3 regions of the Symbiopectobacterium purcellii genome follow, and region 1 is predicted to be linked to each of the others. Evidence: predicted binding sites of a transcription regulator. Region 1 holds the regulator's gene; each other region holds the start of a gene.
The links. Region 1 encodes CRP, which controls carbon source genes, mostly activating them, when cyclic AMP is high. Its sites were predicted from a motif close to ATGTGANNNNNNTCACAT; they were not measured.
Positions count from the first base shown of each region.

Region 2: K6K13_RS17685 (iron-containing alcohol dehydrogenase) is a predicted target of CRP. The motif match lies at 4,146-4,163, and genes of this name have one in related genera.
Region 3: K6K13_RS20530 (PTS mannitol transporter subunit IICBA) is a predicted target of CRP. The motif match lies at 2,225-2,242, and genes of this name have one in related genera.

Region 1 is NZ_CP081864.1:4,598,472-4,608,453, reverse strand. It holds gene K6K13_RS21500 (lytic polysaccharide monooxygenase auxiliary activity family 9 protein) at 1-577, shown strand, start outside; gene K6K13_RS21495 (lytic polysaccharide monooxygenase auxiliary activity family 9 protein) at 1,072-2,007, shown strand; gene K6K13_RS21490 (aminodeoxychorismate synthase component II) at 2,304-2,879, shown strand; gene argD (bifunctional acetylornithine/succinyldiaminopimelate transaminase) at 3,004-4,227, shown strand; gene crp (cAMP-activated global transcriptional regulator CRP) at 4,294-4,926, opposite strand; gene K6K13_RS21475 (OsmC family protein) at 5,243-5,650, shown strand; gene K6K13_RS21470 (phosphoribulokinase) at 5,718-6,587, opposite strand; gene K6K13_RS21465 (YheU family protein) at 6,698-6,925, opposite strand; gene K6K13_RS21460 (hydrolase) at 6,922-7,920, opposite strand; gene K6K13_RS21455 (LysE family translocator) at 8,080-8,682, shown strand; gene K6K13_RS21450 (ABC transporter ATP-binding protein) at 9,029-9,982, opposite strand, start outside.
Region 2 is NZ_CP081864.1:3,772,080-3,782,061, reverse strand. It holds gene K6K13_RS17700 (sialidase family protein) at 1-461, opposite strand, end outside; gene K6K13_RS17695 (sodium:solute symporter family protein) at 467-1,885, opposite strand; partial or broken gene K6K13_RS17690 (dihydrodipicolinate synthase family protein) at 1,953-2,833, opposite strand; gene K6K13_RS17685 (iron-containing alcohol dehydrogenase) at 2,883-4,019, opposite strand; gene dtnK (D-threonate kinase) at 4,250-5,560, shown strand; gene K6K13_RS17675 (D-threonate 4-phosphate dehydrogenase) at 5,553-6,533, shown strand; gene K6K13_RS17670 (DeoR/GlpR family DNA-binding transcription regulator) at 6,554-7,369, shown strand; gene K6K13_RS17665 (EAL domain-containing protein) at 7,403-8,977, opposite strand; gene dsdA (D-serine ammonia-lyase) at 9,433-9,982, shown strand, end outside.
Region 3 is NZ_CP081864.1:4,410,180-4,420,161, forward strand. It holds gene K6K13_RS20525 (mannitol-1-phosphate 5-dehydrogenase) at 1-123, opposite strand, end outside; gene K6K13_RS20530 (PTS mannitol transporter subunit IICBA) at 189-2,090, opposite strand; gene K6K13_RS20535 (DUF3053 domain-containing protein) at 2,433-3,155, opposite strand; gene K6K13_RS23480 (hypothetical protein) at 3,281-3,409, shown strand; gene K6K13_RS20540 (helix-turn-helix domain-containing protein) at 3,527-4,489, shown strand; gene K6K13_RS20545 (APC family permease) at 4,593-6,062, shown strand; gene K6K13_RS20550 (aminotransferase class III-fold pyridoxal phosphate-dependent enzyme) at 6,134-7,486, shown strand; gene glyS (glycine--tRNA ligase subunit beta) at 7,566-9,635, opposite strand; gene glyQ (glycine--tRNA ligase subunit alpha) at 9,641-9,982, opposite strand, start outside.

The DNA.
Region 1 (9,982 bases):
CTTTGCTGCTTCGCAAGGGTGGATAGCAACGTGGGAGGCCAATGAAATGGAAGGAGGAAAAAACTTTCCAGAGAATGTCGGCGGGTCATTCAATCCTCCCTGGGCTAATAACCGATTCTTGACCGATAGTGTGAGCGCCGTTCCTCCAATAGATGGAAGAATCATCAGTGGCGGCCGTACCGGTAGTCGCGATGTTGTGAACTTTACGGATCAGGAATTGATTAACGCACGTGGCAGGGCGTGGCCAAGAACCCGTGTCTCGAGTGGCCAGCAATTTAATGTACAATGGGTTTATACCGCATTACATAGGACACGTGGTTATTCTTGGTGGATTACTACACCTACCTGGAATCCTCAACAGCGGATATCACGTTTCAGTCTTGGTACAAACTCTTTTTATAATGATTATAATACCCTGACGCCGTTTTGGAATTTTTCTATCGCACAGATGGGCCCAACAGTTAACCATAGCGTCACATTGCCTAATAGAACGGGTCACCATGTGCTTCTATTAGTATGGATCGTTGCTGATACAGGGATGGGTTTCTACCAAGCGTTCGATTTGGATTTTGATTAAGCTCAATCTGTAAACCGGGCACCTCAGTGCCCGGCTTTTATTATTGTGCTTTCCAATTATTTATTAAAGATACTAATTGTTAGTCAGTCAACCATTATCATCGCGTAGTGTTTTTTAATGGATGTTTGTCTAGCGCTTGTCCTGCTTTGAGTTTTTTATCCCACCAGAGTGCATTTGTTAATTTTTTTAAATTTCATCTGTGAAACCCTTTTTCTGTAGAAAAAAGGAGGTCTTATCGACTGTACTATATCAACTTTTTGAAAGTCGATTCTTAACTGAATAATTTGATCTTGAATTATGTTTGAGATGGAGCGGTTTTGTCCTTTTTACTCGATCCTAAATATACTCTCGAATTTTCTATTCTATTTATTCAGTTTGAATTTAACTCGGTAATGCTGAAAATAAAATACATACATCGCTATAGACTAGTTATAGCGTTGAGTGCGTTTTATTTGTCAATGTATCGTTATTTTATAAATAATGAGAGGTGAGTTATGGATAAGAAAAACCCGCATGGTCATCACGATCCTGAAAAAGAGGGTTGTAACGATCATACGTCGCCTGATGAATATCACGAACCTCAGAAGGATTATGGCGATTGTTATCCGTCGCCTAATGGGTATCTCGGCCCTGTTGTTGATCCTTGTGATTTACATTCGCCACCTGCAAGCCATTATTGTGAACCTGTCGGTGATCCTTGCTATCAGGGGCCGGTAATAACACCCGCACATGGTTGGCTTTCCTCTCCAGTAAGCCGAACTGGTTTCGCGGTAAGCAGAGGTTGGTTACCGAATGGATGGCCGGCAAGTGAAATGGAGGGGATGAAGAACTTTCCTCTTTTCACCAACGGAAACAGTTCTGCGAATCTTGTCTGGTTTCCTGGTGAAGGCGGGCCATTCCCGGATTCAATCCACATCTTTCCTGGGGTGGCATCGCCCGTGCCTGATGGTCGGATATTTAGTGGTGGCCAAACGGCGAATAATCGTGACATCGTAAACCTCACCGATGATGAATTGGAGATGAGGCACGGGGTGAGATGGCCAAGAACCAACGTTGAATCCGGCCAATATTTACCGATTAGTTGGAATCATACGGTTGTGCATGCCACCCGTGGTTATCGCTATTTCATTACTCGAAATGGCTGGGATCCCACGCGGAGAGCGACACGCGCAGATTTTGAAGATGCACCTTTTGCCAGCGTTATAAATCGGACTCCGCCTCTCAATACTCTGCCGACACAAACCATCAAATTGCCGACAAATAAAACAGGCCATCATATTATTCTCTCCGTATGGATGGTGGCGAACACCGGTGCTGGTTTTATTCTGCCTTCGACGTTAACTTCGGTGGCGGTGGCGGTGGCGGTGGTGGCGGCGGTGGTGGTGGCGGTGGTGGCGGACGGAAAATCCGGCGCCGTGGTCTCCGAATAGCGTGTTTTATCCTGTAGGCGTTTATGTTTCGCACAACGGGGGATTTATCGCTGCCGGAGCGCTCATACATCCAATAGCGGTTGGGCACCAGGAGTTGCCTTTACCCTTTGGGTTTATGTCAGGCCAATGGTTTAGATCATCGCATTTCACACTACACTTGCAAACCGGGCACTGAGGTGTCCGGTTTTTTGTTACTCGCATAATTTATTGAAAAATAATAATAAAAAGTTATTCATTGCCTAAATACCTACAAGCACAGTAGCCTACAGCATCTCTTTTTCGCGTAAACTTGCCCCATGCTACTACTCATCGATAACTACGACTCCTTCACCTACAACCTCTACCAGTACTTTTGTGAACTGGGCGCAGAGGTATTGGTTAAACGCAATGATGCCCTGACGTTGGCGGACATTGAAACGCTGGCTCCTACGCATCTGGTTATTTCCCCCGGTCCTTGTACACCGGATGACGCGGGTATTTCTCTGGCGGCGATTCGCCATTTTGCAGGCAAACTGCCCATTCTGGGCGTGTGTCTCGGTCATCAGGCGATGGGGCAGGCATTTGGTGCGCGCGTAGTGCGGGCGCGTGAGGTGATGCACGGCAAAACCTCCGTGATACAGCACACCGGGAGCGGCGTTTTTAGCGGGCTGGCGCTGCCATTGACGGTGACGCGCTACCACTCTCTGGTGATTGACCCTGCCTCTTTGCCTACTGCGTTTGATGTTACGGCCTGGACGGAGCGTGACGGTGAGCGTGATGAAATCATGGGAATACGCCACCGTACCTTGCCGTTAGAAGGGGTGCAGTTTCACCCGGAGAGCATTCTGAGTGAGCAAGGGCATCAATTGTTGCAGAATTTCCTTAATACCTGAGGTTATCAGCACCGGTTGCGATAAAACGGACTGTCATAACGCGCTATTTTATAACCTTGTGTATTGATTTTTTATGCATATTTGATGATTATATTTTCACTTTAAGCGGTGTGGACGAAAGCAAATGACAACAGATTCAAAGGCGGTAACCCGGGCGACGCATGACAAGGTGATTCTACCCGTATACGCACCGGCGCAATTTGTGCCTGTTAAAGGCAAAGGGAGTCGCGTATGGGATCAGCAAGGGCGCGAGTACATCGACTTTGCTGGTGGGATTGCGGTAACGGCATTAGGTCACTGCCACCCTGCGCTGGTGGCGGCGTTAAAGCAGCAGGGCGAAACGCTGTGGCACACCAGCAATATCTTTACCAATGAGCCCGCGCTGCGTCTGGCCAGCAAATTGATCGACGCCACCTTTGCCGAACGCGTGTTCTTTGTTAACTCTGGAGCTGAAGCCAACGAAGCGGCTTTCAAGCTAGCTCGTCACTATGCGATTAAGCGCCACAGCCCGTATAAAACCAAAATCATTGCGTTCTACAATGCGTTTCACGGTCGCACCTTGTTCACTGTCTCGGTCGGTGGCCAGGCGAAATACGCTGATGGCTTCGGACCAAAACCGGCCGATATCGTGCACGTGCCGTTCAACGATCTGGCCGCAGTAAAAGCGGTGATGGATGACCACACCTGTGCCGTGGTGCTGGAGCCGATTCAGGGTGAAGGTGGCATTACACCGGCCACGCCAGAATTCCTCAAAGGCGTGCGTGAGCTGTGCGATCAGCATCACGCTCTGCTGGTGTTTGATGAAGTGCAAAGCGGCATGGGACGTTCCGGCAAGCTGTTTACCTACATGCACTATGGCGTGACGCCGGATATTCTTACCACGGCGAAAGCGTTGGGCGGCGGTTTCCCCATCAGCGCCATGCTGACCACTGAAGAGGTCGCCTCGGTGATGACCGTTGGCGTACACGGTACTACCTACGGCGGTAACCCGCTGGCTTGTGCGGTGGCTGAAGCCGCATTGGACACCATCAATACCCCACAGGTGCTTTCCGGTGTACAAGCACGCCACGAGCGTTTCGTCTCGATTCTTCAGGCGATTAATGAAGAGCACGGTATTTTTGAACAGATTCGCGGTATGGGCCTGCTGATTGGCGCAGAACTGAAGCCGAAATGGCACGGTCAGGCGGGTAAGTTCCTTGCCGCTGCCGCAGAGCAAGGCGTGATGGTGCTGGTCGCTGGGCCTAACGTGGTGCGTTTTGTGCCGTCGCTGGTGATTGATCTGGAAGATATCGATCAGGGCATGGCGCGGTTCGCGCGGGCGGTCGAAGCGGTGGTGAAAGCGGAGTAGCCTAGACTTGTCAAAAGCACGCTGCGCAGTGCACAACGTGCTTTTGTCTCAACGGCGCTGAGGGTATCAGCGTGTGCCGTATACCACGATAGTTTTGCCGTGTGCCGAGATCAGATTCTGATCTTCCAGCATTTTCAGAATACGGCCTACCGTTTCGCGGGAACAGCCAACAATCTGACCAATTTCCTGACGCGTGATCTTGATTTGCATCCCATCCGGGTGCGTCATGGCATCGGGTTGCTTCGCCAGGTTCAACAACGTCTGTGCAATGCGGCCCGTGACATCCAGGAAGGCCAGATTGCCCACTTTCTGGGAAGTCACCTGGAGGCGACGCGCCATCTGTGAGGAAAGACGCATCAGAATATCCGGGTTGACCTGGATCAGCTGACGGAATTTTTTGTAGGAGATTTCAGCGACTTCACAGGCAGTTTTTGCCCGTACCCATGCACTGCGTTCCTGGCCCTCTTCGAACAGGCCCAGTTCTCCAATAAAATCCCCCTGGTTGAGGTAGGAGAGGATCATTTCCTTGCCTTCTTCATCCTTGATCAGCACAGCTACTGAGCCTTTCACGATGTAGTAAAGCGTTTCTGCCTTTTCACCTTGGTGAATTAGCGTGCTCTTCGATGGATACTTGTGAATATGACAATGAGAAAGGAACCATTCAAGAGTCGGGTCTGTCTGCGGTTTGCCGAGAACCATTCGCTGTTATCCTCTGTTGTAATTCACTGCGCAAATTACAGGGTTCAGAGTTCCCTGTACGGCGTATTAACGTGCTAGTAGTAAAAATTCCGTGTTGGCGGACTGACGTCAGGGAATATACTGGCCTCTGTATGGCGACGTCACGACCCGTTCTGACCGTCAGCTTAAAACTGAAGGAACGGATTCTATTCCTGTTTGTAACACAGCTTGACGAGCCTGTCTTGTGTTGTCTCGCTTCAGCATGATTAAGCTCTAGTTATCGGCGGTTTTTATATATAACAGTGAGTAATTTTCGAATAAATTTGAGGAGTTGTGGATGCAAGCGCGCGTAAAATGGGTCGAAGATCTGACCTTTCTCGGTGAGTCGTCATCCGGGCATCAGATCCTGATGGATGGCAATGCTGGCGATAAAGCGCCCAGTCCGATGGAGATGGTGTTGATGGCGGCAGGAGGCTGTAGCGCCATTGATGTGGTGTCCATTTTGCAAAAGGGCCGCAATACCATTACCGGGTGTGAAGTCAAATTATCCTCCACGCGTCGTGAAGAAACGCCGCGTCTGTTTACCCATATCAACCTGCATTTTGTCGTCACGGGCGTAGGGCTAACGGATAAGGTGGTTGAACGAGCCGTATCGCTGTCGGCGGAGAAGTATTGTTCAGTGGCGCTAATGTTAGAAAAGGCGGTGAAGGTCACGCATAGCCACGAAATCGTCGCTGTCGCCTAGTTTCTTCATAGTCGAATAGCTTTCTTCGTTGTCGCATCGTTTTCTGGCGGGCTGCGTGTGTTTTATCTCAGCCCGCGCTACGCCCTTCTGCCAGCCGTTTTACCAACGGTGCCATGATCAGTTCCATGGCGAGCCCCATTTTTCCCCCCGGCACCACCAAGGTATTGATGTGTGAAATAAACGAGCCTTGCAGCATGGCCAGCAGGTAGGGATAGTCAATATGCTCGACGCCCTGGAAATGGATCACCACAAAGCTCTCGTCCAGCGAAGGGATCGCCTTGGCCGCAAAGGGGTTTGAGGTATCAATCGTCGGTACGCGCTGGAAGTTGATGTGGGTGCGAGAAAACTGCGGCGTGATATAGGTAATGTAATCCTCCATGGAACGCACCACAGAATCCATCACGGCTTCACGCGAGTGACCGCGTTCGTTGATATCGCGCACCAGCTTTTGAATCCATTCCAGATTGACGATGGGAACCACACCGACCAGTAGGTCAACGTGCTGGGCAACATCGTACTGGTCAGTGACCACGGCACCGTGCAGCCCCTCATAAAACAGCATATCGGTAGGATGCTGCATCGGCTCCCACGGGGTAAAGGTGCCGGGCACCTGATTGTAGGGGATCGCCTCATCATAGATGTGCAGGTATTTGCGCGTTTTTCCGGTACCGTTGCGGCCATATTCGATAAACGCCTGCTCAAGCAGGCTGAAATCATTGGCCTCTGGGCCGAAATAGCTGATATGGCGGCCCAAATCTTTCGCTTTGCGAATCGCCATGTCCATCTCTGGCCGGGTATAACGGTGAAAGCTATCGCCTTCCAGTGAAGCGGCTTTTATCTGCAACTGCTGGAAGATCTTCCTGAACGCGAGGCTGGTCGTGGTGGTGCCTGCTCCACTGGAGCCGGTAACGGCAATGATCGGGTGTTGTTGCGACATGCGGTTGCACTCCGTCGGATTAGGCATTTGGCTAACATGGTTCTCACTGTATAACAGACCCGGTGACGCAAGACGACCCCCCGCACGTCAGGAAACGGTGATTTATCACGCTACGGCGTATTTTCATTTAGCTGGGTGCGAGGCATGATATTCAGCGTTTCATGCAGCTCTGACCACACCAGCACCACATCACCGGAGGCAAGCTGGCGGCGTATATCCCTGACTTTTTCCTCCAGTGAGCGCTCCTGTTCGCCGTAATCCGTGCCTTCACGTAACACAAAGGACTCAATGATATTTTGCAGGGTATCGCTATCAAGCTGCTGCCAGGGAATCATCATGCTATTGCCTCTGCGGTGTCCGCCGATAAAAAGCGCGTGAACCAGTCCGGAATGCGTTGTTCCAGCCACATTTCCGGTTTCAGTAATGTACCGCCGACAAACCCGACGTGTCCGCCGTGCGCTGTCAGTTGGTATTCGATAGTGTCGGGCAGGTGGCTGATGTTTGGGATCACCTCGGGTGTCATGAAAGGATCGTCCTGCGCATGGATGATAAGCGTTGGCGTGCGAATGGTGGGCAGCAACGCCAGTGCACTGCACTGATGGTAGTAGTCGGCAGCATCCTGAAAACCATGAATACGGGCGGTGATCGCATCATCAAACTCACGCAATCCCTTGATACGTTGCAACTGTGCCGGAATAATCGGTAACGAACCCGGGTAGCGCGCCAGCTTACGCCGGGCATTCTGTTTCAACTGTCCTACCAGATAACGCTGATAAATACGTGAAAAACCCTGTTCGATTCTGCGGCTACAGGCGTCGAGATGAAACGGCGCGGAGACAATCGCTGCAGCGCAGAGCAACCGGGCTTCTTCCCATTTAGCCAGCAGGCAAGCCAGCATATTGCCGCCCAGAGAAATGCCAATGGCAGCGGTTGGCACGTCGCCTAGCGTATCTCGCATCCAGCGTAGCAGATAGCTGCCATCGTCCGTTTCACCCGAATGGTAGATACGATTCAGACGGTTGGGACGGCCGCTGCAGCCGCGAAAATGCATAATCACCGCCAGCCAGCCTTGTTGACGGCACGCTTGCAACAAACCGTGCGCATAGGGACTGTGAAAGCTGCCTTCCAGACCGTGAAACAGCACCACGCGGGGTTTATGGCATGCGCCTTGCGGCGCTTCGCTCCAAGCCAGATCGACAAAATCGCCGTCAGGCAGATCGAGTTGTTGCCACACTGGCTGCAAGCGAGCACGACGGCGAATCAGGCGCGGCAACAGCGTTTGTACATGCGGGTTATCAGCCCCGCGTAACGGGCGAAATGTTGAGGACTGCATGGGAATCGGAACGACCTCGGGAAATAATTGTGCGATATTCATCACACTGCGCTAACCTGCTTGCGCCGCTCAGCGAGCATTGCGGTGTAACAGACGGGCTAACGCTCAGTCAGGTCAATAAATCATACCGTAACGGTGGGGACAAGGGGCAGTCAAGACGTGGAACAGGGCTTATTTTTATCGATGTTGGCGTTTCTCTGGGTGGCGGCGATCACGCCTGGCCCGAATAACATGCTGTTGACAACCTCCGGTGCGAACTTCGGCTTTATGCGATCGCTGTGGCTGATGGTGGGTATCATGCTCGGCATGCAGAGCATTTTACTGCTGGTGGCATTTGGTGTGGGCGGCATGATCCTGCTCTATCCTGCGTTGCACCTGATACTGAAAGTGCTCGGTAGTCTCTATTTGCTGTGGCTGGCGTGGAAAATTGCGACAGCGGCCTATGAACGGCTGGAAGCGAGCGCACCACCGCCGCAGCCGCTGCGACTGTATCAAGGCTGGCTGCTTCAATTTCTCAATCCCAAAGCCTGGCTGATGGCGCTGGGTTCAGTCGCCAGTTTCAGTCTGGCGGGCAGCGGCTATAACCACTCGGTGCTGCTGATAAGTTTTGGCATTGTGTTGGTTAATCTGATTTCTGGCGTTATTTGGCTGGGCTTCGGTACGGCGATTGGCCGTTTGTTGCGTAGCCGCAAAGCATGGGTGATTTTTAACGTCTCGATGGGCGTGCTTACCGCGGCCTGTGTACTGCTGATCTGGCACTGACGGGCTTGTTTTTCAATGTGAGTATCGCGAAGGTTTCGTGCGCGTAAACCAGCCTCTTTTTCTGCAACTGTTGCAGTGTGCGCCCGACACGGGGCGGCTCAATCGCCGTCGCCCCGTGACCCCTGGCTTGTCGCGAGAAATCACGCCGCTGCGCGGTGCCTTCGGCGTTCGTGCCCACTGTTCGGACCGCCTGCGACGCGTTCCTGACGCGGCGCAGGCTTTCGCGACATCCATGTCGCTCATCCGGCGGTCACGTCCACCTGAGCGTAATTTTTTACGCGCAGGAAATACAAAAAACCAAAAGGCGAAAACTAAACCCGCGCCATTTTTTCTGAGAATATCTTTACTACCCCTCATTCAGCATCTGTTCTAGCTGCTCTTGTGCGTCCAGCCAGGCCATTTCTGCCTCCTCCTGTTCGCCTTTGAGTGTGGCCTGCTGTTGCAGACATCCCGTCAGTTCAGCTTTGCGGCTTTGGTCGTACAGTTCGCTGTCTGATAAACGCGCTTCGACTTTTGCCAACGCCTCGGCGAGTTTCTCCATCTGCTGCTCATACTGAGCAATCTTTTTACGCAACGGCTGGGTTTGAGTGCGCAGCTCTGCTTCGCGCCGCTTTTGGTCCTTGCGCGCCTGTGCGTTGTTGGTTGAGGTGGGCTTATCGATGGATTCAGCGGCGCTGTTTTGGCGCTGCACGTCCGTCAGCCATTGCTGGTAATCCTCCAGATCGCCATCAAACGGCTCCACTTTGCGATCGTGCACCAGATAGAGATCGTCCGTGGTGGATCGGATCAGGTGTCGATCGTGGGAGACCACCACCAGCGCACCTTCGAAATCGATCAACGCTTCTGTCAGTGCCTGGCGCATGTCCAAATCGAGGTGGTTGGTCGGTTCATCGAGCAACAGCAGGTTAGGGCGTTGCCACACGACCAGTGCCAGTACCAGGCGGGCTTTTTCGCCACCCGAGAAACGCTCGGTCACTTCCGTCACTTTATCGCCTTGAAAACCGAAGCCGCCGAGATAATCGCGCAGTTGCTGCTCGGTTTCCCGTTCTGCCAAACGGACGAGGTGTTGCAACGGAGATTCATCCGCACGCAGAAACTCAAGCTGATGCTGGGCAAAATAGCCAAGTTTTACGCCCTTCGCCAGCCCGATTTCGCCGTGCAACGGGGCCAGTTCACCCGCTAACAGCTTGATCAACGTAGATTTACCGGCACCGTTGTGCCCTAGCAGACCAATGCGTGAGCCTGGCACCAGGTTGAGCTTGATGGATTCAAGAATCAGTTTGTCACCGTAGCCTGCGCT
Region 2 (9,982 bases), 830 kb from region 1:
AGCACGGTGATCGGTTGGCGGATAAAGGTGCCCGGCTGATCGAGCAGTGTGCCGATTTCCCCCCAGGTGTGACCCTGGTCGGTCGATTGACGGTAACGCACAATGGCGGTGTCCTGATTACCGGATTTCTGCGCGGTATACAGCAACCACAGTACGCCGTCTGGTGCCAGAAACAGTACCGGGTTCTGCTCAGAGCGCGTGGCATCTTCCGATAACTTCACGGCGTCTGACCATTGCGTGCTGCCGTTAGCCAGGCGCGACTGGTAAATCGAGATATCCGCAATCCCTTCTTGTGTGCCGCCAAACCAGACACACAGCACATCGCCATTCGGCAAGTGGAGCAGGTTAGCGGCGTGGTTTTGCGGGCAAACGGAAGGTAGATAGGCATCAATGCGCTGCGCATCTCCTTCGGCCTGATGAATCACGCCGGTACGTTCTACGGTGATGGTTTCAGTCGTCATGACGATTAGGCTCCTGTTTGAGAGACGGATGTTTTCTTTTCTGACCGTGGTGCGTTTTTGTTCGGAATCAGACGATCCAGGAACATCACAACCGCAGGGGTGACTAAAGCCACATACATGTTATCAATGCCGAACGGATTACCCATCACATACCATACCGAGGTGACTACGCAGGCAGCAATCAGGCTGGCGTTCGCACCGCGAGTGCTGTTGAAGAACGGCAGGTAGAACGCAATCATCGCGACCACCGAGATGGACAGACGGATGGCACGGGTAAAGAACGACAGCTTCAGCACTTCAGGCACCAGCAGCACAAAGACCAGGGGCAGGAAACCGATGATGAGCGAGAATACGCGCGTCATCTTCATCTCTTTTTCCGGCGTCGGGTTGTAGTACGGTACGTAGAAGTCTTTCACGATCAGAGACGCAATTGCCAGCGCCACGGTACTTACGCTGATAAAGATGGATGCCACCAGCGAGGTGGTAACCAGACCTGCCACCCACGGGTTCATGTCTTGCAGGAACACCGGCAGTGCGTACAGGCTCTTGATTTCCGGATGGACGAACTTCGCTGCCACACCGATCACGGCGATGGCCAGGGCAATCGGCATACAGAACAGGAAGGCAATCCAGGTGGCGCGTTTGGCGGAGGTCGCATCTTTGGTCGCGGAAATCGCCTGAATCACGAACTGGGTACAGAAAATCGAGCCGATAGTACCGATCAACCAGGCAAAGATGGTGCTCGCGCCAATGTTACCGTCCCAGGTCCAGTAGAACTCTGGCATCTGTTGAACCATCGGGGTGATCCCGCCGGTCATTTTCAAGGCCACGTACAGAATGATCATCACGCCGACATATTTCACGCCGCTGTGGATCAGCGTGACATAGGCCACACCTTTCAACCCACCGAAGTAGAAGTAGAAGGTACTGACGATTGCGGTGATCAAGGCCGCTACTGGCAGCGAGATTTTCAATACGGTGGAGATGGCTGCTGCGCCGCTGACGTAGTTACCCACGTTTACCAGCAACAGGGCATAGATCATGATGATCGAAATGATGTTTTTGGTGGAAGTGCCGTACTTCTCGGCGATCGCACCGGAAATGGTAACTTTACCGGTGTTGTAGATCTTCTTCACCAGGATCATGCCGAACAGCAGAAAGCCGATGGCAGCACCGATCACTGACCAAGAGGCGGCGATGCCACTTTCGAACGCCGCTTGTGCGGTACCTACCGTGGATTTTGCACCGATAAACTCGGTCATCAGCAAAATACCGACGATAAATGCGGGCAGCGCACGCGACCCTTCCATAAATTCGGAGCTGTATTTACTGCGTAATTTCAGCGTCAGCCAGGAAGTGAACGCGATATAAAACACTATCATCCCGATGATGATGAGGGTATCTGTCAGATCAAAATGGTTCATATCTTTCGACCTATCGTTGTCGTTGTTGTCGCAGGGTGGTTGTTGTCAAACAGAGTAATAAACGTCGCTATGCAAAGGCGCTGACGATACGACGGATAGCTGCTTCATCCTGTTCGGAGAACTGGATAGGGTAGCGACTTACGCCAACGTCATGGCCCATTAACGTCAGTGCCTTTTTCACTGCGGCAGGCGAGAACGCAATGGCGTACAGCGTTTTTCTCAGCTCGCTGACCTGTTCCTGCACCTGACGGGAGCCGTCGATATCACCGGCATGGAAACGGTGCCAGATTTGGCTGATAGGCTCTGGTGCCACGTTAGCCAGCCCGGAAATACAGGCGGAGCAGCCTTCGACGAAGCCCTGATGAATCAAGGAGTCCGGCCCGTGAGCACGTCAAAGTTCGGCATATCTTTAGCGGCTTGCAGGAAGCCGTTCAGGCTTTCATAGCTACCTGCACTGTCCTTGATGCCGATGATGTTGGGATGATCGGCGAGAATGCGCACGGTTTCCGGCGTAAGCGTATTGCCGGTACGTGCAGGAATGTTGTAGAGGAAGATCGGAACGGTTAACGCATCCGCTACCGCGCGGTAGTGGGCGATCAGTTCTTCTTGTTTCAGCGGAATGAAATAGGGAGTGATAACCGAAACGGCGTCGACACCGAGTGCGGCGATACGCTTGCCGAGCTTGATGGTTTCACGCGTAGATATTTCACCGATATGGCCTACCACCGGTGCTTTGCCTGCCACTTCATCCACGCAGGTTTCAGTCACCGCGACTTTTTCATCGGTATGTAGTACGAAGAATTCGCCGTTGGTACCGTTGCAGAAGATACCGTTGCCATACCGCATCTGGCGCTGAATCTGTGCGCGCAATGCTGTTGGATTGAATTCACCCTGACCGTCAAAGGGCGTGACGATTGCGGTCAACACGCCGGTAATACGTTTGCTCATTGTTTTTCCTCGTTACTGCGTAATCAAAAAAGAACACCAAGTCTGTGAATCAGAACAGCGTCAGATAAATATCGCGCACGTCGTCCGCCTTCACCGTGGCGGGCACGTTTTTCATAAGACGCTGAACCTGCAAAGCCCCTTCGACCAGATCGGGCAAATGCGTTTTTTCGATACCTAATTGTTGCAGTGAGCTGGGCAGCGCCAGGCGCTGTACCAGATCGGTGAAATAGGTGACCAGTGCGTGCGATTTCTCCGTGACGGAGAGCGACAGGTTGGCGTCGGGCAGCAGGTCATAAGCTTGCGCGAATTTCGCTTCCGCCGCCGGGCGCACAAAGCGCATGCAGGGGGCCAGCAAAATGGCATTCGCCACGCCGTGGGGAATGTGATACTTGCCGCCGAGCGGGTAAGACATGGCGTGCACCAGATGTGTGCCTGCGTGAGCAATAGCGGCACCGCCGTAGTAGGAAGCCCACAGCATGTTCAGTCGTGCTTCCAGATTCTCGGGTTCACGGATGGATAGCTCGATATTGGCAAACAGCTTTTTCAAACCGATCAGCGCGTAGTTATCACCCACCGGGTTGGCGATGGTCGCGGTGAAGCATTCGATCAGATGACACAGCGCATCGATACCGGTGGACGCCGCAATATGCGACGGCATGCTGGTGGTCAGTTCCGGCACCAGGGCAACATAGTCTGGCAGCATTACCGGTGTGATGATGCCCACCTTGGTGGCTTTCTCAGGGATCGCCAGAATGGCGTTCGGCGTGGCTTCAGAACCGGTGCCTGCCGTCGTCGGGATCAATAAGGAGGCGGTGCGGCGCGTCGGTTTTTCACCGGCCAGCAAGGTATCAAGAGAGACGGCGTCATCACCGACGCACAGCAGACACAGCAGTTTGGCCACGTCCAATACGCTGCCGCCGCCTACGCCAATCACCAGTTCCGTGCGAGCGTTGGGCAGCGCTTCCAGAATACGGGCAACATCGTGCTGGCTCGGCTCCGGCGGCACATTATCAATCAGGGTGATGGCCGGCACGCACGCTTTAACCTGGTTGAGCAGCGCCTGCACACCGGGTTGCTGCACGATATTGCGGTCAGTCACGAACAGAACGTGCTGGCATGAGGTTAATAGGTAGCGGATATCGTTAATGGCCTGGCTGCCGCTGATGATAGTGCTATTGATGTTCATGGCGTTCCTTTACAGTGTTCACGCAGTGAAAGTGATTTTTCTCAATCAATACGTGCTATGCGATCGTGTTTTGACGTAATAACGTCATTTTGTAGCGTAATTTATAGGCTATATTGCTTTTAAATAATTTTATTTTGATCAAATATAATCAAATATGATTCAATATAATCATTATCAGGTAATCGACACATACGCGTCGCTATACCGTTATCGATAAATAAGGGGTGGGTATGCCACAGCGGCAAGATGTCAGCCTGGAATTTACAGCTCCCCAGGTGTTGGTCGTCGCGGATGATTTTACTGGCGCTAACGATGCTGGGGTTGGACTGGCGCTTCAGCAGGCACAGGTCAATGTGATTCTGGAGTTGGACGCATTGACGACGGGAGCGTTGCATGAGGTGACGGTCATCAATACCGACAGCCGTGCGCAGGCAGCGCAAGACGCCGCACTGCGCGTGGTGCACGCCGTGACACGCTGGCGTGAAGCGGGCGGCAACGGGTGGGTATTCAAGAAGATCGACTCCACGCTGCGCGGCAACCTCGGCGCAGAGATCGCGGCGGCCTTGACTGCCAGCGGCGCTGAAATGGCGTTGATTTCACCCGCTGTCCCTGCGCTCGGACGCATCACGCGTGATGGCAACGTGTGGGTCAACGGAACATTGCTGACCGAAACCGAATTTGCCAGCGATCCGAAAACGCCGGTACGCAGCGCAGAGATTGCCGAACGTATCGCCGAACAAAGTGCCTTGACCACGGCCACATTAACCGTGAGTGAAAATAATCATTTTGCGCTCGCTGAAACGCTGCTGCATCTGCGCGAGGCGGGTATCAAGGGCGTGATTATTTACGCTGAGACGCCGCAGACGTTGGCACTGATCGTGGCGGCAGCGCAGACGTTGCCGGTGAAACCGTTATTGGTTGGTGCAGCTGGCTTGAGTGAGGCGCTGGCTCAGGCTCTGCGTTTCACGCCGCCACCACGGCCCGCGTTGCTGGCAGTGGTGGGGTCGATGAGCGAAATGACGCAAAAGCAGATCGCTGCGGTGAGCGCGCTATCGCAGGTGATGCTGCTTGATGTGGATATTCGGCCTTTGCTTACGCCTGCGGGAACCACATTGGCGCAAGACACCGCGCGCACCGCTGCCGCAGCGCTGCTGGCAGGCCGACATTGTTTGATTCGCACCTGCCGTGATGAGCAACAGCGGCACGAGATTGCGCAGCTATGCCAACAGCACGGCCTCAGTCGCCAGCAATTGGGTGAACGGATCAGTGATTTTCTGGGAGAGATGGCCCGTTGTACGGTGACATTGTGCCGTCCAGCTGGACTCTATCTCTCCGGTGGCGACGTGGCGATTGCCGTGGCCGCTGCGCTCGGTGCTACCGGGTTTCATATCAAAGGACAGCTTGCGTCCTGTGTACCTTGGGGACGCTTCATCGACAGCATCGTCGGCGATATCCCTGTCATGACTAAAGCAGGCGGCTTCGGTGATGAAGCCACCTTGCATCACGTTTTACGCTTTATTGAGGAGAGAGTGAGTGAGTAAAATTATTGCAATAACCATGGGTGATCCGGCGGGTATCGGTCCTGAGATTATTATTAAATCCCTGGATGAAGGAGAATTGTCTGGCGCATCTGCCGTGGTGGTAGGCTGCGTACAAACGCTGCGTCGCATCCTTGCGCTGAACATTGTGCCGCAGGTTGAGCTGAATGTTATTGATGAGCCAGCTCAGGCGCGCTTTGCCCCCGGCATTATTAATATCATCGATGAGCCGCTGGCTGACCCGCAGGGGCTCATCCCGGGCGTGGTGCAGGCGCAGGCAGGGGATCTGGCCTATCGCTGCATTAAAAAAGCCACGGCGTTGGCGATGGCGGGGGAGGTTCAGGCGATTGCCACTGCGCCGCTGAACAAGGAAGCGATGCACTCTGCGGGGCACATTTACCCTGGGCATACCGAACTGCTGGCGAAGCTGACCAACAGCCGGGATTACGCCATGGTGCTGTATACCGAAAAACTAAAAGTCATTCATGTGACAACGCACATTGCATTGCGCAAATTCCTGGATACCCTAAACCGCGACCGTGTAGAAACCGTCATCGGTATGGCGGATACGTTCCTGAAACGTGTGGGTTACACTACACCGCGTATCGCTGTCGCTGGGGTTAACCCGCATGCAGGGGAGAACGGCTTGTTCGGTGATGAAGAAATCACCATTGTCGGCCCTTCCGTTGAAGCGATGAAGGCAAAAGGGTTGGACGTTTACGGGCCTTGCGCGCCGGATACCGTCTATCTGCAAGCCTATGAAGGGCAATATGACATGGTGGTGGCGATGTATCACGATCAGGGCCATATTCCGCTCAAGCTGCTGGGCTTTTACGATGGGGTGAATTTAACCGCAGGCTTGCCGTTTATTCGCACCTCGGCCGATCACGGTACGGCATTTGATATCGCCTGGACAGGTAAAGCGAAGTCTGAGAGCATGGCTATCTCGATTCAACTCGCCATGCAGCTTGCCTGACAGGGGAGGGGATTCAACTCATGGACATCGTTGTGGGGCAAACAGTGAGTGATGCTTTCCGCGTTAGCGGAGATAGAGTAAAAGGGCAGAGCCGTCTCGATCAGATTATGGATTATTTGAAAAGCCATAATCTGGTGACGGTAGACGAACTGGTTGCCGTGATCGACGCCTCGCCAGCGACGATCCGCCGCGATCTCATCAAGCTTGATGAACAGGGCGTGATCAGCCGCAGCCATGGCGGCGTCACGCTCAACCGTTTTATTCCCTTGCAGCCGACCACCAACGAGAAGCTGCATCGCAATCTGGCAGAAAAGCAGGCGATTGCCCGCTACGCGGCGTCACTGGTGCAACCGGGTGATGCCGTGGTGCTGGATGCGGGCACCACCATGCTCGAACTGGCGCGTAACCTGACGCACCTGCCGCTGCGAGTGATCACGGCGGATTTGCAGATTGCGCTGTTCTTGTCGGAATTCAAGCAGATCGAAGTGACCATTATCGGTGGCCGCATTGATGACAGCAGCCAGTCCTGTATTGGCGAGCACGGTCGCCGCCTGTTACGCAGCATTTACCCGGATATTGCCTTTATCAGCTGCAACTCATGGAGTATGGAAAAAGGCATCACCACGCCAACCGAAGAGAAAGCGGGGGTGAAACAGGATCTGGGCATGAATGCCAGCCGCCGTGTGTTGCTGGCCGACAGCAGCAAGTACGGTGCCTATTCGCTGTTTTGCGTTACGCCGCTCACGGCACTGACCGACATCGTCACCGACAGTGCGCTGGCGCCGGAGACGCAACAACTGCTGCACGCACAGCCAGTGCAACTGCATTTGGTATAACGTCTTTTGCCGCTTGGCATCATGCGGCTCAGGTTATGATTCAATCGGCGGGCAGCGGTAACGTTCGGGTTCGACAAACTGATCAATACTCGCCGGTCGGCCAAAATACCACCCTTGTACAATCGCATTCGGGCAGTGTTGTGCCACATAAGCGGCCTGTTCCTGGGTTTCCACCCCTTCTACCACGATGCTGGCATCCAGTTTTTGTACCAGTGAGAACAGCACATCGGTGAAGGCGGCGTTGACGGAATCTGTGCCGATGGCACCTACAAAAATCTTATCTATCTTCACCAGATTGAATGAGAAGCGGCTCAGGTAATCCAGATTTGAATAGCCGGTGCCGAAGTCATCCAGCGCGATTTTATGCCCTTGCTGCTGCAATGATTGCAGCGCAATCTCAAGTACCTGCGGCGATGCGGTTGAGCGTTCTGTCAGTTCTAAAATCACACGCTCGCGCATGACGCCGTTGCGCTCACACTCGCGCTGTAAAAAGCGGTGGTAGTCGGGAGAGATGATGTCGCTAACCGCAAGGTTGATGCTGAGCGTAAAGGATGATGGCTGCGTAAGATAAGGCCGCATATCCCGAATGGCACAGCGGGTGATGGCTCGGGTTAACTCATCGATCATGCCGTTTTCTTCGGCGATACGCACGAACACTTCTGGCGAAATTTCCTCACCGGCGCCGTTACGCCAGCGCGCCAACGCTTCAACGCCAATCAGCGAGCGCGTGGCAAGGCTGACCAGTGGCTGGTAGTGGGCGCGCAGTTGATCGTTCTTCAGCGCACGTTCCAGCTGGCAAGGCAGGGAGCGCCGTTTTTCACGGTAAAGTGAGTAGCACAGTGTAAAGCTGCCGCCCAACGCCGCCCCCATCAGAATGATGCCCGCTATCACATACCACGGACGATATATCACACCCGCATCCTCAAACTGCGCCAGCACGCAGATATCAAAGCTGTTTGAGCAGGTGAAAAAATGGCGTGTACCCAAGGTGAGCCAGCCGTTTTTCAATCTGCTTAAGTCTTCTTTATGGGGGAGTGTCAGAGAACCGAAGGTTTGATAGGGGTGGTCGAGATTCTTATTGATTAAGGTGGCGCTGTATCCCTGTGGAGGTTGTGAATAGCGGCGAAAAGCAGCCGAAGCGGTGATCGTCGCTACGCCTCCGCTGCTGGCGATATCGGCGGTGATCCTGGGGTCAACCAGCCTTTCCATCGCGGTCCATAGTTGTGTGCCCGTCGAGGTCGTCAGGTCGGGCGGCAACAGCGCGATAGGGGGATTCAGCCTTCCCCATCCCGCAGAGCAAATCAGGCGATCGTTTTGGATGCGCCCCACGTCGCGCAGATTAAGCGCGTAAAAGGACAGCAGGCGTAACTCGCGCAGATCGGCATCGGAGCAGGGGATATTGCCCAGTAACAGTATGCGCTGCACCGTATCCCGGCTCTCTTGTGCGACGGCAACCCCTTGCGCCAGCACATCGTGTGCGTAGCTCTCCAAACGCTTTTGTTCTGACTGCGCAATAAAGGTTTGGCCAATAAACAGCGCCAATAGCGCGCTGAGCAGCATGAAAATGAGTAATCTGAACCATAATCCGGCATTGTTGGAGGATAGCATCGTTATTATCCAATCAGTGGTGATGAACATAACTCGGCATGTGGATTCAGATATCGCATCCTTGCCAATCTGGTGAAGTTATCGGCCATGTCTACCGTGGCTTGAGAAAAGGCGTTTCAGTTTGCCGCATGACGCAATGTTTAACCTGTATGTGTTGAACCGGTTGCTCGATAACGCAGTGGGTAAATGCGATAAGCCACTGAATACCGTCTCTGTACCCTGCCATGCTATCGACGTTGCTGAGAATGATAATTATAAATGCCGATTATCAATCAGGGTAATTTTTTAATTAATATAACTTACTTGAAGTGTTAGGTTTTTTATACAGATATCCGTATCGACATCGTGCATCGGTAGGTTTTGTTGGCAACGCAGGTGATGCTGCCGCAGGTGATCCCGGTTGGGATTCGGCGTATGGTTGGTGAAGCATTGGGCGACAGGGAGACAGGGACACAATGGTTGATATTCACATCAAAACGCTGATAGAACGCGATCCGCTCATGGCAAGCCTGGTTGCGCTGCGTGACGTGACCTGGTTTAACCCGGAGAGCACCACGCTTGCCGAGGGATTGCCCTATGTCGGGCTTGGGCATGCGGATGTGCAGGCGGCGGATGCGCGCTTACGCCGTTTTGCGCCCTATCTCCGCGAGGTTTTTCCCGCGTTGGCGGCGAGTGAAGGCATCATTGAGTCCGATATGGTTGACATCGCCGCGATGCAAACCGCGCTGGATGCGCGTTATGGCAAGGTATTACCCGGCAAATTGTGGCTGAAAAAAGACAGCCACCTGCCGATTTCCCGTTCGATCAAAGCGCGCGGCGGTATCTATGAAGTGCTGGTACACGCGGAGCAATTGGCGTTACAGGCGGGATTGATTGCTCCCACCGATGACTATCGTCAACTGGCAAGCGAAGCCGCGCGGCACTTCTTTAGCCAATACCGTATTGCCGTGGGATCGACCGGTAATCTCGGTATGTCGATCGGGATTATGGGGGCGACCCTGGGCT
Region 3 (9,982 bases), 190 kb from region 1:
GTTGATGGCATCTAGCAGTGGCTGATTCACATCGGCAAAGGTAAGTTCAATGTTGGCATCTGCCAGCAGTTTTCCGATAAACCCGCGGCCGATATTTCCGGCACCAAAATGTAAAGCTTTCATCATGCGTTAACCTTTAAAAACAATGGCAAAAAAAGAGGCCGCCCGAAGGCGGCGCTGCCGATGCATCAGGCACTCTTTTTCTCGGAGAGCAGGTCTAGCACTTCCTGCACATCCTGGGTCTGCGCCAAACGGGCAATCACGGTGTCATCGTCCAGCGCATTGGTCAGGCGGGTGATCACCGCAATATGTTCGTTATTACGCGCCGCGATACCGATCACCAATTTTGCGACGTCATCCTCATCATCACCAAAGCGCACCCCCTGCGGATATTGGCAGAAGACGATGCCGGTTTTCAGCACGCGATCTTTGGCTTCAATGGTGCCATGCGGCACGGCGATGGATTCGCCCAGATAGGTCGAGGTCAGTTTTTCACGCGCCAACATCGCATCCACATATTCCGGCTCAACGTAGCCACCTTTCACCAGTTGCTCACCGGCAAAGCGAATCGCCTGCTCTTTATCACTCGCCTGCAAGTTCAGGAATACGTTAGCAGCCCCCAGTTGGAACAAGGTGGCGGCTTGCGGTTCAACAACCGGTGCAGCAGCAGCGCTGCCACCCGCAGGCTGAGCGGCGGCCAGACGGCTCACCAGATCGCTGTACAACTGGCTGTCGAGGAAGTTGGTCAGCGAGATATGCTGTGCTTGCGGCGCATGGCGTAGGGCACGTTCGGTCAAATCACGGTGCGTAATCACCAGATCGACATCCTCAGGCAAGCTGTTGATGGCGGTATTGGTGACCGATATTTGCGTCAGCCCGGCATCTTGTACTTTCTTGCGCAGTACGCCAGCCCCCATGGCGCTGGAGCCCATGCCGGCATCACAGGCCACAATGATTTTGCGCACGGTGCTCAGATCGCCGCTGATGCCGGTAGGCACTGAACCGCCTTTGGAGGCCGCTTTCATCTCTTGCACACGGCGTGTGGCTTCATCGAGATCGTCACCCTCTTTTACCTTGGTGCTTTTCAGCAGAATCGCTGACAGCACAAAGGAGACGGCAAACGCGGCAGCAATCGCCACGATATTGGCAAAATAAGCCCCTTTCGGCGTCATCGCCAACACAGCCAGAATAGAGCCCGGAGAAGCCGGAGAAACCAGACCACCGCCCAGCAAGTTCAGCGTGAACACGCCCGTCATACCGCCCAGAATCACCGCAATCAGCAGACGCGGGTTCATCAGAACATACGGGAAGTAGATTTCGTGGATACCGCCCAGGAAGTGGATAATGGCAGCGCCCGGTGCGGACTCTTTCGCATTACCGCGGCCAAAGAACATATAGGCCATCAGCACACCCATACCCGGACCCGGGTTGGCTTCAATCAGGAAGAAAATAGACTTACCGGTTTCCGTCGCTTGTTGGATACCCAGCGGCGAGAAGATACCGTGGTTAATGGCGTTATTCAGGAACAGAATTTTGGCCGGTTCGACAAAAATAGAGGCCAACGGCAGCAGGTTGGTCTGCACCATCAGGTTTACGCCCGCCGCCAGGATTTTCGATAACCCTTCTACCAGCGGACCAATAGCCCAAAATGCCAATATAGCCAACAACATGCCGATAATACCGGCCGAGAAGTTGTTGACCAGCATTTCAAAACCGCTTTTGATTTTACCATCAACAGCGCGGTCAAAACGTTTGATGGCCCATCCGCCCAACGGGCCGACGATCATTGCGCCGAGGAACATCGGCATATCGACACCGACGATCACCCCCATCGTGGTGATAGCACCGACCACGCCACCGCGATCGCCCGCCACCAAACGGCCGCCGGTGTAACCGATAAGCAGCGGCAGCAGATAGGTGATCATCGGTCCCACCAGCTTGGCGAGCGTTGCATTCGGCAGCCAGCCAGTGGGAATAAACAACGCAGTAATCAGGCCCCAAGCGATAAACGCGCCGATATTAGGCATTACCATGTTGCTCAGGAAGCGGCCAAAATTCTGAACTTTGACCTTTGTATCTGCTGTGAGCATAAAAACACACCCCTATTCAAACGCGCGATCGCAAGCGCGTGTGGTCATTATCGTGAGACGGTGTGACTGCCTTCCGTCGGTAGAGATCGTGCGGACTCTAGCACGTCGGTTTGATACCGCAACCTGACGGCCATATGTGACAAACATCACACATAATCCCCACATCATTGCTACATTTTAGTGACTGAGTTCACATAAAATCACCGAATGCGGTTGATTCGACGCATCACCATCCGCATCAACGGCAGCACAATGTGACCTCAATCACATTACAACACCGTGATTTTGTTTTGGTTATGTGATCAACATCACTAAATATCATCACAACCTCGCGTTATTGCCCTATAGCGATGGTTTCAACAACGGTAATAGTGGCGGTAATCCGTTCATCAAATCGCGTTGCTGTGTTGCCAGAGGCGTAATCAGCGCGTTGTAACGTGCCGCCTGCTGCGCCGTTTCAAACTGCACCTGATTTCCCACAAAAGTAACCTGCTTGCCCTGAGCCGCAAGGAAGTCGCCCACCTGCGCCAACTGCTGTGCCAAGGTGGCGGCGGTCGGCACCACGTTCCCCAATGCCGCCGCCGGTTGGATCACTACCTGCGAGTACACGCGCTCATACAGCACTTGCACCTCTTGCGGCTGGCTCAGATTACGCCGGGCTGAATCTGCCTGGGTTTTTGCCGCCTGCACCTGCTGCCCCAGCAGATTTATCGCGCCGACGGCGCTACGCACGCCGTCACGCTGCGTCAAATAATCCTGCGGCACACGAATCTGAGAAACGTGCTCCAATAACGGTTTGAGGCTCACCGCCATGCTTTGACGCAACTGCTGGGAAAAGGTGGTTAAGATGGCGTAATCGTTGGCAAAAGGTCCTAACCGTTTTTTCTGATCGTCACTCAGTGCAGGCGGCACGCTACCCGGTTGCGATGGCACGCTTTGCAATACCGTGATAAACGCCTTGCGCTGATCCGCTTCGCTATCACCGCAAGCCGTCAGTTGGAACACCATACCCAACGCCAGCACTGGCAATAGCCAGCGCGAGCGCCACCCCGTTGTTATCGTCATGCCATACTCCTTATCGCACGTCTTATTCGGTAAAGAAGCGGACCACATTGCTCCGCCTTATCCCTAAGCATAGTCGAATCAGCGCGATACCCTCGTTTTTCTGCCACGCCACCGGGATACTCAGGGTGCAATGGCAGATAATCGCGCGCTGCTGCAAAATTGAGCAATGCCCCCATAACGGTGCAACGCCACAGCGTAAAACGCGCCTATGGCAGGAATCACTCTATTTCCCGCTGTTTTACGGCTATATGTAGCAAAAACATCACTCACAGACCCGAAACGCAGAGATAAAATCTGCCATTTTTTGCTATTACGCTGGCGTGATTCTTGCTCAGTGGGTATATCCCAGCACGACGCAGGAAAGACAGACGATGACACCCGTACTTCATCTTGGTGAACAAAACGGTTTTCGTTGCGCATCGCGCATTCAGGAACTGGCACAACACAGTCAACTGCTGACCGACTGGTCATTACGCTATGACCAGATTTCTCACGGGCGCTTTGAAGGTAGCCTGAAAGAAGCCTGGCTGGACGGCGTACAGTTCTACCAGGAGCAACTGTCACAGTCGGTGTTTCAACGCGGCCAGGGCCGAACGGGCACGCTCTGCCTCGGGGTGTTTAATGCGCTGTCGGGAGAAGCGCGCTGGATGGGAAGCAGCCTGACGCAACAGGACATCACCTGGTCCTACGACGGAGGCGAGTTGATGCTGCAAACGCCGGAAACCTCTTCGCTATTGGTACTGAGCATTCCTTTGGCGCTGTTATCGGATATCACCGATGAACTGCCGCACCGGGTCTACGCCATTCATCACGATCTCCTTGCCAACCGGCTGCGCGAGCACATTCTGGCCATGTTGCACAGCGTGATGGAACACCCGCTGCAATTTGCGCAACGGCAGGCGCGACTGCAATTTCTCAGCGATATTCGCGAGCTTGCCTTTGCCTTTTTCACTGCCGTCGGCACGCAGACCATCAGCGTGCGCCCTTCTCTGCAAAAAGCGCAGCGTGTCGTCACCAAAGCGCAGGACGCGCTGATCGCCCATCGCGATCGGCCACTGACCATGGATGAGCTGTGCCAGCTGACCCACACCTCGCGTCGCACCCTGCAAAACTGTTTTGAAACCGTCACGGGCCAAAGCCCTGCCGTATTCCTGAAAAACATGCGACTCAACGGGGTGAAACGCATGCTGGTGATGGAAGGAGAGTACGCGCAGATCAGCGAAATTGCCTCCAAGTGGGGCTTCTGGCACCTGTCGCAGTTTACCGCTGACTACAAACGTCTGTTTGCTGAACTGCCCTCTCACACGCGGCGAGCGGTTCATCATTTGATCTGAAGTTGATGACTATAAGTCACATTCAAGTTTGCCAGATTTCGATAACGCACACGCCAGAGCCCTTCATAGACTGACCATGAACCATCACGTAGGGGAACGGAACATGGCACAGCACGCTTCATCAGCGCACGCGCTGCCCCAGACGGCATTGCCGCAGGGGAACCAACTGCAAAAAGGCAGCCTTGGCCTTTGGTCGATCATCTTTTTTGTTATTGCCGCCGCATCGCCCTTAACTGGCGTGGTCGGGGGCTTACCCGTCGCCTTTATGGCAGGCAACGGCGCAGGTGTGCCCGGTGTTTATGTCCTGGCGGGCGCGCTGCTACTTATTTTCAGTTTTGGCTTTATCGCCATGAGCCGTTATGTGGTAAACGCTGGCGCGTTCTACGCCTATATCGCACAAGGGCTGGGCACCCACAGTGGTATCGCCGGGCTCGGCATCGCACTGTTGGCCTATACCGCCATTCAGCTTGCCGTCACGGCCATGTTTGGCTTCTTCTTCGCGCAGTTCGTGCAGATGCACACTGGCGTTGTAGCGCCCTGGTGGCTGTTCTCACTGCTGATGCAAGCAGCGGTCGTCGCGCTCGGCATTGCCAAAGTTGAGCTGGGCGGCAAAGTGCTCGGGATATTGATGCTGATGGAAGTCGGCATTGTACTGCTGGTTGACGCCGCCATTGTTACCCAGCCTATTGCCTTTGATATCAGCGCATTTGCTCCGTCCACCGTGTTTCATGGCGACGTGGGCATTGCGATGATCTTCGCCATTTGCTCTTTTATCGGCTTTGAAGCGACCGCGATCTACTCGGAAGAGTGTCGGCAACCGGCCAAGATAATCCCACGCGCCACGCTGCTCGCCGTGGTGCTGATCACCAGCTTTTTCGCCCTCTCCGGTTGGGCATTTGTACAATATGCGGGGGCTGCTCACGTTGCTGAGCTCGCCGCCAAGGATCCCGGGATGTTTGTGTTTACCGTCACCGAACAGGTGCTTGGCCCGTGGGATATACAGGTGATGTCGGTCTTACTGATCACCAGCCTGTTTGCCGCCACACAGGCGTTCCATAACACGCTGTCTCGCTATCTGTTTGCCATTAGCCGTGACGGTTTGCTGTGGTCGAAAATGGCAAAAACCCACCGCACGCACCATACGCCCTATATCGCCAGCCTGGTGCAAGGCGCGTTTATGCTGTGCGCCACCGCGCTGTTCGCCCTGGCGCAGTTAGACCCGATGGCGAACGTTTTCTCCTGGGCTTCCGCCTTGGGCAGCATGTCGATTCTGGTGCTGCAATTCAGCGTCTCGCTCGCCGTTCTCGCCTACTTCCAGCGTAATCCTGCGCTGCCGGTGTCACGCTGGAGCCGCCTGATCGCTCCAGCTCTCTCCGCCCTCGGCATGCTGGCGACGCTGGCGCTGGTGGTCAATAACCTCGACGTACTGAGCGGCTCTTCCTCGCCGGTGGTGTCATCGCTGCCCTATCTGGTGCTGATGGTGGCGTTTGCCGGGTTTATGAGTGCGCACTTCCTGCGTCGCTTGAGCCCCGAGCGCTATTCACGCATCGGCCAGATGGTCGAAACCCTGTAACGCCACGCGGATTCGTCCGTTGTCGCTCCGGCGACAACGGCTCACCGTCATCTGATTTCATGGAGTTCACAATGACAACACCCTATAACCATACCGATTACCGTTTTTGGCACCCGATGGCACACCCGAATGACTGGGCCGAACGCGAACCGCTGCGCATTGTTAAAGGCGATGGCCTCTACATCTGGGATGATAAAGGGCGAAAAATGCTCGATGGCTTCGCCGGGCTGTGGTGCGTCAACGTCGGCCACAATCGCCCAGAAGTGAAAGCCGCCATCACCAAACAGATGGATGAACTGGCTTACTACCAACTGTTTGACGGCGTCAGCCACCCGATGGCCGAAGCGCTGTCTAATCGCCTCATTCAGATGACACAGCAAGAAGATATGCGGCGGGTGCTGTACGGCATGGGCGGCTCGGACGGTGTGGAAACCGCCCTCAAGGTGGCGCGCCAGTACTGGATTTTGCAAGGCAAGCCGCAACGCACGCGCTTTATCTCACTGAAGAATGCCTATCACGGCGTACACATGGGTGGCACCTCGGTGTCTGGCCTGCCGATTTATCGTCTTAACTATGGCCCAATGCTGGAAGGCTGTACGCAGATCGAATCGCCCTGGCAGTATCGCAACCCGTGGAACTGCGACGATCCCGATACGTTAGGCAAATTGGTGGCTGAGCAGTTAGAGCGTGAAATTCTTTATTACGGCCCGGATACCGTCGCCGCGTTTATCGCCGAGCCGGTGCAGGGTGCAGGCGGTGTGATTGTGCCACCGGCTAACTTCTGGCCGCTGGTGCGCGAGATCTGTGATAAATACGGCGTGCTGCTAATCGCCGATGAAGTGGTCACCGGATTTGGCCGCAGCGGGGCGATGTTTGGTTCACGCGGTTGGGGCGTAAAACCAGACATCATGGTGTTCGCCAAAGCGCTCACCGCCGGATATGTACCGCTGTCGGCTACCGTGCTGAATCAGCGTATCGAAGCGGCCTATCTGGACAACCGCGATGCGCGTGGATTATTGATGACCGGCTTCACCTACGGCGGCCACCCGTTAGCCTGCGCCGCCGGGTTGGCGGTGTTGGATATTGTTGAGCAGGAGAATCTGCCAGCCAATGCCGCACACCAGGGGGAATACTTGCTGGGTCAACTGCTGCCGTTTGAGTCACGCTTTCGCTCCGTGGGCAACGTACGGGGCAAAGGGCTGATGCTGGCGCTAGATCTGGTGGAGGACAAAGCGAGCAAGCGCACATTGGCGCCGGATAACGGACTGGCATTTCGTATTGCAGAAGCGGCACGCGATGCGGGCGCGGTGGTACGTCCGGTCGGACCGAAACTGGTGCTGGCACCACCGTTAACTATCGATAAAGCCGGTTGCGATACGCTGGTGCTGGCACTGCAAACGGCGTTTGAGAAGGAAGATCGATAGCAAGGCAGCGGTAGAAAAAAGGGCCGTTCCTGCATGAACGGCCCTTATTTGTTTAGATGCTACACGCCACGCTGTTCGCTTACTGCAATACGGAAATATCCGCCACTTTCAGGAACAGATTACGCAGTTGATTGAGCAGCGTCAGACGGTTCAGGCGTACGCTTTCGTCTTCCGAGTTAACCATCACCTTATCGAAGAAGTTATCAACCGGTTCACGCAGTTCGGCCAGCTCCGCCAACGCTTCCTGATAACGTCCTTCAGCGAACCAGGGTGCCAGCTTGCTTTCCAACGCGATAACGTAAGTAGCCAACTGAACTTCCTCTTTCTCTTTGAGCAGAGCAGCATCAACGTTGGCGTTCAGCGTATCGGTGGCTTTCGCCAGAATGTTAGACACGCGCTTGTTGGCCGCCGCCAGCGCGGTGGCAGCCTCCAACGAACGGAAATGGCTCACCGCTTTCACACGGGCGTCGAAATCGGCCGGGCGGGTCGGGCGACGGGCCAGTACCGCCTGAATGGTGTCTACGCTATGACCTTCTTCCTGATACCAGGCGCGGAAACGGCCCAGCATGAATTCGATCACGTCATCAACCACGTTAGCGTTGGTCAGCTTGTCGCCATACAGGCGTACCGCTTCTTCCGTCAGCGTTTGCAGATCGAGCGGCAGCTGTTTCTCAACGATAATACGCAGCACACCCAGTGCAGCACGGCGCAGCGCGAACGGGTCTTTATCCCCTTTCGGGTGTTGACCGATACCGAAAATCCCCGCCAGCGTGTCCATCTTGTCAGCGATCGCCAATGCGCAGGCAACGCCAGATGCAGGCAGTGCATCCCCGGCAAAACGCGGCTGGTACTGTTCGTTCAGGGCGACGGCAACGTCTTCGGCTTCACCGTCGTGACGCGCGTAGTGCATCCCCATGACGCCCTGGGTGTCGGTAAATTCGAACACCATGTTGGTCATCAGGTCGCACTTGGAGAGCAAACCAGCACGTTTCGCGTGAGCGACGTCGGCACCGATTTTCTCCGCCACCCAGCCCGCCAAGGCCTGAATGCGATCGGTCTTGTCGCGCAGCGTACCCAACTGCTGTTGGAACAGCACGGTTTGCAGACGCGGCAGATGATCTTCCAGACGTTTTTTACGGTCGGTGTTAAAGAAGAATTCGGCATCCGCCAGACGTGGGCGTACCACTTTCTCGTTACCTGAAATAATCTGCTGTGGATCTTTGGATTCAATGTTGGCAACAAAGATGAAATTCGGCAGCAGCTTTCCGGCGTTGTCATACACCGGGAAATACTTCTGGTCGCCCTTCATGGTGTAAACCAGCGCTTCGGCAGGCACCGCCAGGAATTTCTCTTCAAAGCGCGCGGTCAGCACCACCGGCCATTCCACCAGTGAGGCCACTTCTTCCAGCAGGCTTTCGCTCAGATCGGCATTCCCCCCAATCTGACGCGCAGCCGCTTGCGCATCGGCTTTGATCAACGCCTTACGCGCTTCATAATCGGCGATAACCTTGCCGCGCTCCAGCAGGATGCTCGGGTATTGGTCAGCGTTATCGATGGTGAATTCGGGCTCACCCATAAAGCGATGGCCGCGCACGGTGCGAGCAGATTCAATGCCCAGCACCTGACCGGGGATCAGTTCATCACCCAGCAGCATCGTTACCGTATGCACCGGACGCACAAACTGGGTCTCTTTATCGCCCCAGTGCATCAGTTTCGGGATTGGCAGTTTCGCCAGCGCGTTTGCGACCATGTCCGCCAGCAGCCCCTGCGCGCTGCCGCCTTTTACCAGCGCGCGATACAGTAGCCACTCGCCTTTGTCGGTCGTCAAACGTTCTGCCTGATCGACAGTGATGCCGCAGCCGCGCGCCCAGCCTTCAGCTGCTTTGGTCGGTTTGCCCTCAGCGTCATACGCCTGAGCAATCGCGGGACCACGTTTTTCGACTTCACGATCCGGTTGTGCAGCGCTCAGTTGTGCCACTTTCAACGCCAAACGACGCGGTGCGGCAAACCAGCTCACGTCACCGTGTGTCAGTCCGGCATTATCCAGTTCAGTGGTGAAGTTGGCGGCAAAGGACTCCGCCAGAGAACGCAGCGCCTTTGGCGGCAGCTCTTCCGTGCCGATTTCCACCAGAAAAGTCTTGTCAGTCATCGCTGTTAGCTCTCTTTCTTGTTACACATCGGGAAGCCCAGCGCTTCACGGGAAGCGTAGTAGGCTTCGGCCACCGCTTTGGTCAGCGTGCGAATGCGCAGGATATAGCGCTGACGTTCGGTAACGGAAATGGCTTTACGCGCGTCCAGCAGGTTAAAGCTGTGCGCGGCTTTCAGAATGCGTTCGTAGGCAGGCAGCGGCAGCGGTTTTTCCAGCGCCAGCAGCTGTTGCGCTTCTTTCTCGTACTGCTCAAAGCAGGTAAACAGGAAATCGACGTCGGCGTATTCGAAGTTATAGGTGGACTGTTCCACCTCATTTTGGTGGAACACGTCACCGTAGGTGGTTTT